2 regions of the Shewanella sp. GD04112 genome follow, and region 2 is predicted to be linked to the other one. Evidence: riboswitches for the same ligand, from Rfam matches in the RefSeq annotation. Region 2 holds a riboswitch; the other holds the start of a gene.
What was found. Region 2 has a riboswitch for cobalamin ahead of N7386_RS17035 (ABC transporter ATP-binding protein). Riboswitches for the same ligand answer to the same signal wherever they lie in the genome.
Positions count from the first base shown of each region.

Region 1: linked by a shared signal. The riboswitch ahead of N7386_RS17985 (TonB-dependent receptor) and the one ahead of N7386_RS17035 (ABC transporter ATP-binding protein) in region 2 are both predicted to bind cobalamin.

Region 1 is NZ_JAOEAL010000001.1:4,093,886-4,098,309, reverse strand. Features, by position in the region: gene N7386_RS17995 (hypothetical protein) at 1-1,250, shown strand, start outside; gene N7386_RS17990 (hypothetical protein) at 1,495-2,163, shown strand; cobalamin riboswitch at 2,291-2,521, shown strand; gene N7386_RS17985 (TonB-dependent receptor) at 2,630-4,424, shown strand, end outside.
Region 2 is NZ_JAOEAL010000001.1:3,845,179-3,849,602, reverse strand. Features, by position in the region: gene metH (methionine synthase) at 1-241, opposite strand, end outside; gene N7386_RS17040 (histidine phosphatase family protein) at 451-1,173, shown strand; cobalamin riboswitch at 1,354-1,513, shown strand; gene N7386_RS17035 (ABC transporter ATP-binding protein) at 1,646-2,626, shown strand; gene N7386_RS17030 (iron ABC transporter permease) at 2,623-3,771, shown strand; gene cobT (nicotinate-nucleotide--dimethylbenzimidazole phosphoribosyltransferase) at 3,934-4,424, shown strand, end outside.

The DNA of each region.
Region 1 (4,424 bases), 250 kb from region 2:
CCTGCGATTTACCCGCAGTTGAGACTGTGGTGACCAACAGCACGGCCTTCGCCGCATTAACTAACTCGGATGAGGTGATCACTTGGGGCGACAGTTTTGCCGGTGGCGATAGCCGTGAGGTGACGCCAGAGCTCAAGCAAGTGAAGCAAATTGTCCCAGTTAAAGATGGGTTTGCTGCGCTGCGCCAAGATGGCACTGTGGTCTATTGGGGTAATGCGGGCAAGTTGAGTCTGGACAAGGTATTGCAAGCGCGCATGACCAATATCACTAAGCTATTCGCCAACCGAGAGGCCATAGCCGCCCTCGACGCCAATGGTAAGGTACATACTTGGGGCTACGGGCCTTACGGCGGCAATAGTTTGCAGGTGCAGGATGAGTTAGTCGATGTGGTCGATATCTTTGCTAAAGGGCGCAGTTTTATTGCCCTGAAAAAAGACGCCAGCGCCGTAGTTTGGGGGGAGGTTGAAAGTTCGACCAATATGAAGAAGTTGCAGTCGCAGCTGACGGATATTAAACATATCGAATATTTTCAAAATACCTATGCCGCCTTAAAAAAAGATGGCTCAGTGGTGAGTTGGGGCTGGCGCAGTGATGCTTATCCTATCCGCAGCGCGCTTAAGGATGTAGCAAGTCTCACGGCAAACAGTTGCGCGTTTGCGGTGTTAAGTCCAACGGGGGATGCCCATTTCTGGGGCGATGGCATTAACTGTGGCGTCGATTGGATCAAGAAAACCGATATCACAGGCGTGAAGGATATTATCAGCGTTGGCCCGGGATTCTTGCTACTGCGTGACAACGCCACGCCGCAAATTCTCGCCGACGATACGGATTACGCCTATCTGTTTGGCTTTCATCATGCTCAAGAGATCCTCGACAAATATTGGCAGCAAGGCAGCAAAATTACCCTAGGTAAGTCCTCCTTTGCCTTTACGCGCCCCGACGGCAAAGTGGTACCCGTCGGTTATCGGGCTGACCTTAAAAATGTCGAGCAACTGATTGAACGCATTCCGCGCCTCACTTGGTTAGCGCAGGCAAATGATGGTTTTGTGGGGATCAGTGAAAAAGGAGAATGGGTCTCTTGGTCGATGAATCTGGGAATGTTTGATAAATCGCCGGTACAACCTGCCGACTCCTTGGTGGTTAAGCCGCTGGAATTTACCCCCGCTGCCCAATGTGAGACCCCAGAGCAACGGCAGGCGATTTTGAGTCAGGCAAGGCCGCAGCGTAAAATCAATTGGTCATTTGACTAACTCATTGTTGGGCATGTAGGGCATTTCTCAGCTGGTGAAGGTTCATTCACCAGCTTGTTTATCCCTCACCGACCTATCTTTGGCTGCTATTTGCTGTTTTACAGTTGTTATGACTGTATAAGTATCATTTTGTTTTGCTTTTTAACTGTTATCTTATTTACATCTTCGCTAGAATGCTGGATGTTTTCTATGCAATTTCATATGTCGTATTAACCCATAACAATGCGATACAAGGATGATAATAATGAAATGTATACCCCATATGCAGATGAGGTTATGGCAGGGCGCGAGCGTATTGATGCTATGCAGCCTAATCGGTTCTGAATCCGTTGAGGCGAAATTGGATATGCCTCGCCATGAGAGCAGTGCTTCCCATTCCCATGTGCTCCCCGTCTTTAGCCAGCAATTAGGATTTAACCTGCCAGAGGGGTGGCGCAAAGCCTACCATGAAGAACGTGCGGGCATGTTTATGGCGGAATTTGTGCCGGAGCAGGAGGCGCTCAATCAATGGAGTGCGCTGTTTTGTGTGCAAGGCTTTAAGGATATGGCCGAAAGCGTCAGCCCGGAGCAGTTTTTAGATGCGATGGCCGAGACTTACCAAGCCTCCTGTGACGGTGAGGTGGTTTACCAAAAGCTGGGGGATACCCAAGTGGATGGTCACGACGGATTTCAAGCCATTCTTGGTTGTACCACTATGCCGAATCTCCATGGCGCGACTCAATTTAATCCAACGGCCTTTACCTCTCATCCCCAGGGCGAAATTGGTTATTACACTGTAGTGAGTGGCGACAAGGATTTGTATTTGCTGCATAAATCGATGCGTGGTGAGGTGTTTTCTGCCGATAAACCTCCTCTGCAAGCCGCCAACAGTGCCGACTTTATCTCTGCCTTAGCGCCCTTTTCCTTAAAGTAGTTGTCAGTCGATAGACGGATGATCATGGACTTTCATCCGTATAGACGTCTATAATGCGCGCGCTCAGGCTTGATATGCCACGAGCCTTGTTGGGCGTTAACTGGTTTTTTCGCCCTATGAACCTCATTTTTAGTCAACCTTCTGTGGTGCTTGCGACGCATTCGTCGCGAGATAATCGGGAAGCCAGTGAAATTCTGGCACTGCCCCCGCAACGGTAAAAGGTGAGAGACGACCGCATTCGTTAGGTAGCTCAAGATGAGCCAGAGAATCGAGTGTGCAAAGGTCAGTTTCGCGTTTATCTCTCGTTGAGATAGACATAGCCTAAGTCCGGAGACCGGCCCTAAAGGTGTTTTTGAGATTTCGGTGGGCAGATCTCAAAATGCGATAGTGACTGTCAGTATTTGTTACTGAATCAACGGTATCGTGGCGCCAATGCCCCGTTTTCCTTGCAGGAGTTAAAGGTAAAATGGGAACACATCCAACTAAAATCGCGCTGCTGATCGGCAGCCTTTGCAGCTTTTCTGTTATCGCCCCCGCCGTGGCGGCCGATGATGCCAGCGTTGCCAAAGTCGATGAGCATATTGTCGTCATTGGCCGTTCAGACAAGACCCCCTTAAATATTGCCGCTAATGTGAATGTGATTGATGCCGCTGCGATTGAGCAGAGTGGCGCAACCAGCTTGACCGAAGTGTTACGTGGTCAAAGCGGTATTCAGCTATCCGACAATAACATTGGTACTAGTTTCGCGATGCGTGGCTTTAGCGCGAGCTCTGCGGTTAACAACACCTTGATTTTGCTCGATGGTCGCCGCTTAAATAATATCGATATCGCCGCGCCTAGCCTGAATGCGATTCCGCTCAATTTAATTGAGCGTGTTGAAATTCTATCGGGCAGTGCCGGCGTGCTCTATGGCGACCAAGCGGTAGGCGGGGTGATCAACATTGTAACTAAATCGCCTGAGAATACGGGCGGCAGCGTGCAATTATCCGGCGGCAGCTTTAATACCTACGAAGGTCGCGGCGATGTGTCGGGCGCCATCAATAAAGATTGGCACTATTTCCTGACCGGTAGCTACAACCAAGGCGATAACTATCGTAAGCATAATGCCAATGAAACTGGCTCTATCTTAGGCCGTATTCAATATAAAACTGCCACAGATTCTTTCTTCGTTGAAACCAGCTATTACGATGATGACCGCGAGAATCCTGGGGCGTTGACCCCTAAGCAGTTCAAAGAAAATCCACGTCAGTCTTCTAATAGCAGCGAATATGTTCATGAGATGACCACTGCGGCGCGCAGCGGTTATCAGCATCAGCTTAACCAAAACTGGGCCTTGGCGGCGGATCTGGATTACAGCGATACCTTAGTGAGCTCATTAAACTGGGGGGCGGGTAGCCATAATACTCGCTCGCTGCTGATGTTTAGTCCTAAAGCGCTTGCTAATTACAGCACCCGTCAAGGTGAGCTAAATCTAGTCACAGGTTTGGATATCAGCCGCGGTAAGGCAGAGTTTGACTCTATGGCGCGCAGCAACGTGCAGGAAATGCAGAGTGCTTACCTGCAAGCCACAGTGCCATTAAGCCACACCTTAAGCTATGTGGTGGGCGGACGTTATGCGCGGGTGACCGACGATCTGGTCGATGGCAATGTGTATCCAAACGGTATCGATTTAGATGAAGATGCGACCGCATTCGAGTTCGGTTTAAATTACCGTCCGAGCGCCGAGCACAGATTCTATCTGCGTGGTGATGAAAACTTCCGTTTCGCTAAGGTCGATGAGCAAGCTTACACCCCGAAAGATGTGTATGGCTTAAAGCCGCAGACGGGCCGCTCCTACGAGGCTGGTTGGGATTGGACTGTTGCTAGCCAAAGCCTACGCGTCAGCCTATATCGTCTCGATTTAGAAGATGAAATCGTCTTCGACCCGAGTGCTGAAAAACCTGTTGGTGGCAGCTTCCAAGGCGCCAACGTCAATGCCGATGCTTCACGTCGCTATGGCGCGAGTGCCGATTGGGATTGGCAGGTCACTCAAGCCCTTACCTTAGGTTTGGAATATAACTATATCGATGCCGAATTTACCGATGGGGTGAATGATGGCAAGCAATTGTCTTGGGTGGCTGAGCATACGGGACGCGGTTACGTTAGCATGGATTTTGCCGAGCATTTCCAAGTGTTTGCCGAGGCGATTTACACGGGCGATCGTTTTATCGAAGGCGATAACGCTAACCAAGGCGATAAATTATCTAGCTATGTTTTAGGTA
Region 2 (4,424 bases):
CTTTAAGGTAGTCGATGTGAATTTGTTTGATGATGTGTGGCTGCGTGAGCACTAAAAGATCGTTATTGCCCTTAACGTCGGTATGCCAATCCTTGAAGCGCTCGCCACGGTAATCCTCTTCCTCAAGCTTGTAGCCTTGGATCATAGTGCCCATGGCGCCGTCTAAAATCAGAATGCGCTTTGACAACTGGTTGCGAATGTCTGCCAGTGCTTGGCTGGCTCGATGGAGAGATATCGCCATAAATGATTACCTTTACTACAGCTAAGTTGAGTCCAAAGTACGCAATCGGGTGACAAATTGCATTTTATTATTGAATGTCGTTCGTTATGTTTTGGACATTTATACGTATAGACGTCCATAATACGCGACATCGGATTGTCAGGGCAAGGCTAAAGTTGGTATAGCATAGGCGAGATAAGGCTGATAAAAACGCTAAAAGGAAAGATTAGATGAAGCAGCTCAGGTTATTACTGTTACGCCATGGAGAATGCGAGGGCGGGGCAATTTTGCGGGGCCGAGTCGACGTGCCACTGAGCGACAAGGGCTGGCGGCAGATGTCGGCGGCGGTGGAGGCGCAGGCGACTGTGTGCCACGGCATTTATAGCTCGACCTCGAGGCGCTGCGCCGAGTTTGCCAAGGCCTTTGCGGCCGAGCTGCATTCGAGTGCGTCTGTAGGCATAAGTTTAGATGCACCCGCACCGTCGATGCTCAAGGTCAACCTGCTGGAGGAGTTACAGGAAATAGCCTTTGGCGATTGGGATGGCTGCCTGCTTGATGACTTATATCAACACGATGGCGAGCGGATGGCGGCCTATTGGCTGAATCCCTGGGAGGTGACGCCGCCCAATGGCGAAGCCATGGCAAACTTTGAAGCCCGTATCGATGGTGCGATAGCACAAATCTTCGATAAAGAGTTTGCCCTGCTGGCGATGGATGATGAACAGGCCCATGGGGAGTTTAATGCTAATGCTCCTGCGGCCAATATCTGGGTGGTGACCCACGGCGGGGTTATTCGCCACTTGATGTCAAAAGCGCTGGGGGCGGTGAAAACCCTAGGTTTTTACAGTCAGCTCGCCTTACCCGTGGCGGCGGTGGTGACCATTAATGTGCTCGAGGATGAGCAAGGCAAAAGATACTGGCGCTTAGACTGGCCATCGGGCCACTGTGAGTAGCTTGTAAGCATCAGTCATCGACATGATGAAAATTTTCTGATTTAAACAGCATTGCCTAATGGGCAAGATATAGGATAATGCTTTTCCCTGACATTTGAGCCAGATAACACACCCAGTACGTTAAGCTCAAAGGTCGCAGAAATAGGTGTTGGGAATTTTGTGCGATTTAGTGCTATTGCTTAAGGGCAACAGCGTTTAAGCGCGCCGGATAACCCAAACATAATAGGGAATCGGGGAGCTGCCCGTCAGTAGCCCGAACTGTACCCGCAACTGTGAGTAGTCGAAGCGCTTTGCTTCTTATCTACGAGTCAGGATACCTGCCTATTTCTGTTTTCGCTGCGTGCAGCCTTAGTTCTCGAGCGGGTAACTCGAGGGAGCAGAAGATGACATTAATGAGTTTCGCCCTGTTAGCCCAAGCGGCGGCAGGCACAGATAACACCAATCAATATCCATGTGGGAGCAATCGTTAGTGATGCACTCCACATCGAGCCTTGCGCCCTTAGCGCCCGCTGCGACTTCCGCCAAGATAGCACTTAAGGTCAGCCAACTGAGCTGGGCGATTGAGGGAAAAACCATCCTCTCGGAGATAAGCTTTGCCTTGCCGCAGGGGGAAATGCTCGGGCTGATAGGCCCCAACGGCGCGGGTAAATCCAGTTTGCTGCGCTGTTTATACCGCTTTATTCGCCCTGCTAAAGGTCATATCAGTTTGTTTTCGCAGGATATTAGCGAGCTGTCGCCCAAGGCGTTTGCCTGTAAAGTGGCTGTGGTGCAGCAGGATACGCCGCAATATTTCGATATGACCACAGAGCAATTGGTTGCCATGGGACTCACGCCGCACAAGGGGATGTTTGATACCAACTCCAGCGGCGACGGTGAAAAAATTGTTAAGGCGCTGGAAAAGGTAGGCCTCAGTCATAAAGTGCATCAACAATACGATCGTTTATCCGGCGGTGAGAAGCAACGCGCCCTGATCGCCCGTGCCATAGTGCAGCAGCCGCAATTGTTGATTTTAGATGAGCCGACAAACCACCTCGATATCCGCTATCAAATTCAAATCTTAGAGCTAGTGCGAAGCCTTGGGATCAGCGTAATCGCCTCGATTCACGACCTGAATTTAGCCAGCGCCCTCTGCGACCACTTATTGCTGCTCGATAAGGGGCAGGTGAGTGCCATGGGCACGCCAGCTCAGGTTCTAACCGAGGAACGTATCGCCGAAGTGTTTGGGGTATGCGCCCAAGTGACGCCCCATCCACAGCATGGTAACCCCTTGATTAATTACTTTTATGGTTATCAAAAGCCTAAGAGCGATGCTGTGGACGCGGCGAGTGACTTCCACTCAGCTTCGGCTCAAGAATTACCTTCTGTGGCCTGCGCCTGCCATAACTCTGGCGCGCCAAACGAGGTCTTACAAAGAGCTGCATTGCAAAATGAGAGCGTCGAGAACACGCCATGATAGACACACTTAAACTGGTGACCATGAATTTTTTTAGCCACATTTTTACGCCGCTCACGCGCCAGCAATGGCTCATCTTAGGCTTAACGGGGTTTGCCCTGCTCACCCCCATCGCCGCCGCAAGTTTTGGTGCGGCAAACATTAGCTTCTTAGATGTGCTGCAGGTGTTTATCAATAAACTCAGTCACTTGTTTATGGCCGATGAGGCCGTGAGTACCAGCAGCATGACAGAGCGGATTGTGATGGAGCTGCGACTGCCACGGATTATACTCGCCTTTGTGGCGGGGGCGGGGCTGTCCTTGGCGGGCAGCGTGCTGCAAACCGTGACTCGCAACCCCCTTGCCGATCCTTATCTGTTCGGCATTAGCTCCGGCGCCTCCTTTGGTGCCGTGGTCATGCTGACGCTATTCACAGGTTCTGGCCTGTTTGGCAATGCGGGCACGATAGCCAATTCGGGGATTTTTAGCGGTTCAGGGACTTTTGCTGGCTTGTTATGGTTTAGCTTACCCTTCGGTGCCTTTATTGGTGCCAGTCTGTCGGTGTTAATCGTGCTGGCGTTAGCTGGGTTAGGCCTTAAGAGTCAGGTGGAGCGCATGTTGCTCTCTGGGGTGGCGACCTCCTTTATGTTTAGCGCCTTAACCAGTTTATTACTGTACTTTGCCAGCCCGCAGGCTACCGCATCGGTATTGTTTTGGAGCCTTGGCAGTTTTGCTAAGGCCAGTTGGTCGCTGTTGGCGCTGCCGTCTTTAGTGGTGCTACTGAGCTTTTTTATTATCCTCGGTTGGAAACGCCAAATTATGGCCTTGCAGGCGGGGGATGAAACGGCCCACACCTTAGGGGTGAATGTGCCTAAGCTGCGCCTCAATATGTTGCTGCTCTGCTCGCTTATCACCGCGATTTTAGTGGCGACCTGTGGCGGCATTGGCTTTGTCGGCTTGATGATCCCGCACACAGTTCGTTTGTTATTCCCCGGTCGTCAGCCCATCTTACTGACGGCGCTGGTGGGCGGCCTGTTTATGGTGTGGATTGATGTACTCGCCCGATGTTTGCTTGGCAATCAGGAATTACCCGTAGGGATTATCACCGCCGCGATCGGTAGCTTCTTCTTTTTGCTGATTTTGCGTCGGCGCAAGCTATCGAATTAGCATGGGTCTTATGGATTGCCGAAATTTAGTACTAAGTGCGTATGGCAAATTGCAGCAGGATGCTTCGTAGTTGTTGTTCTAGAATGTGTTAGCGAACCTACTCGCAAATGAGTTATTAACAGCGGATCTATCATTGGATTCGACATTGCCACTGGAGTGTGAATGCCTCAATCTGTCCCGTTATTTCAAATCGAGCCTGTGAGTAAAGCGCAGAATCAACTCATCCAGCAAAAGATCGATCTTAAGACTAAGCCGCCCGGCGCTCTGGGGCAGTTAGAGTCCTTGGCGCTGCAAATTGCCCGCATTCAAGGACCGCAGCAATTACAGATAGTTAATCCGACCATGTTGGTGTTTGCTGGAGATCATGGGATTGCTGCCGAAGGCGTGTCGATTGCCCCGAGTGAAGTCACGCGGCAGATGGTGCAAAACTTTGCCCATGGCGGCGCGGCCATCAATGTGTTTTGTCGTCAGTTAGGCTTCAATCTCGAAGTGATTGATTGCGGTATTTTAACCCCAGTTGAAGATGCCGAAGGCATTATCGACCAACGCCTTGGTGCGGGAACGGCAGCGATTCACCTAGAGCCAGCCATGACGTTAGCCTGCGTGGATAAGGGCTTTGCCATGGCGCAGGCGTTAATCGAGCGTCACCATCA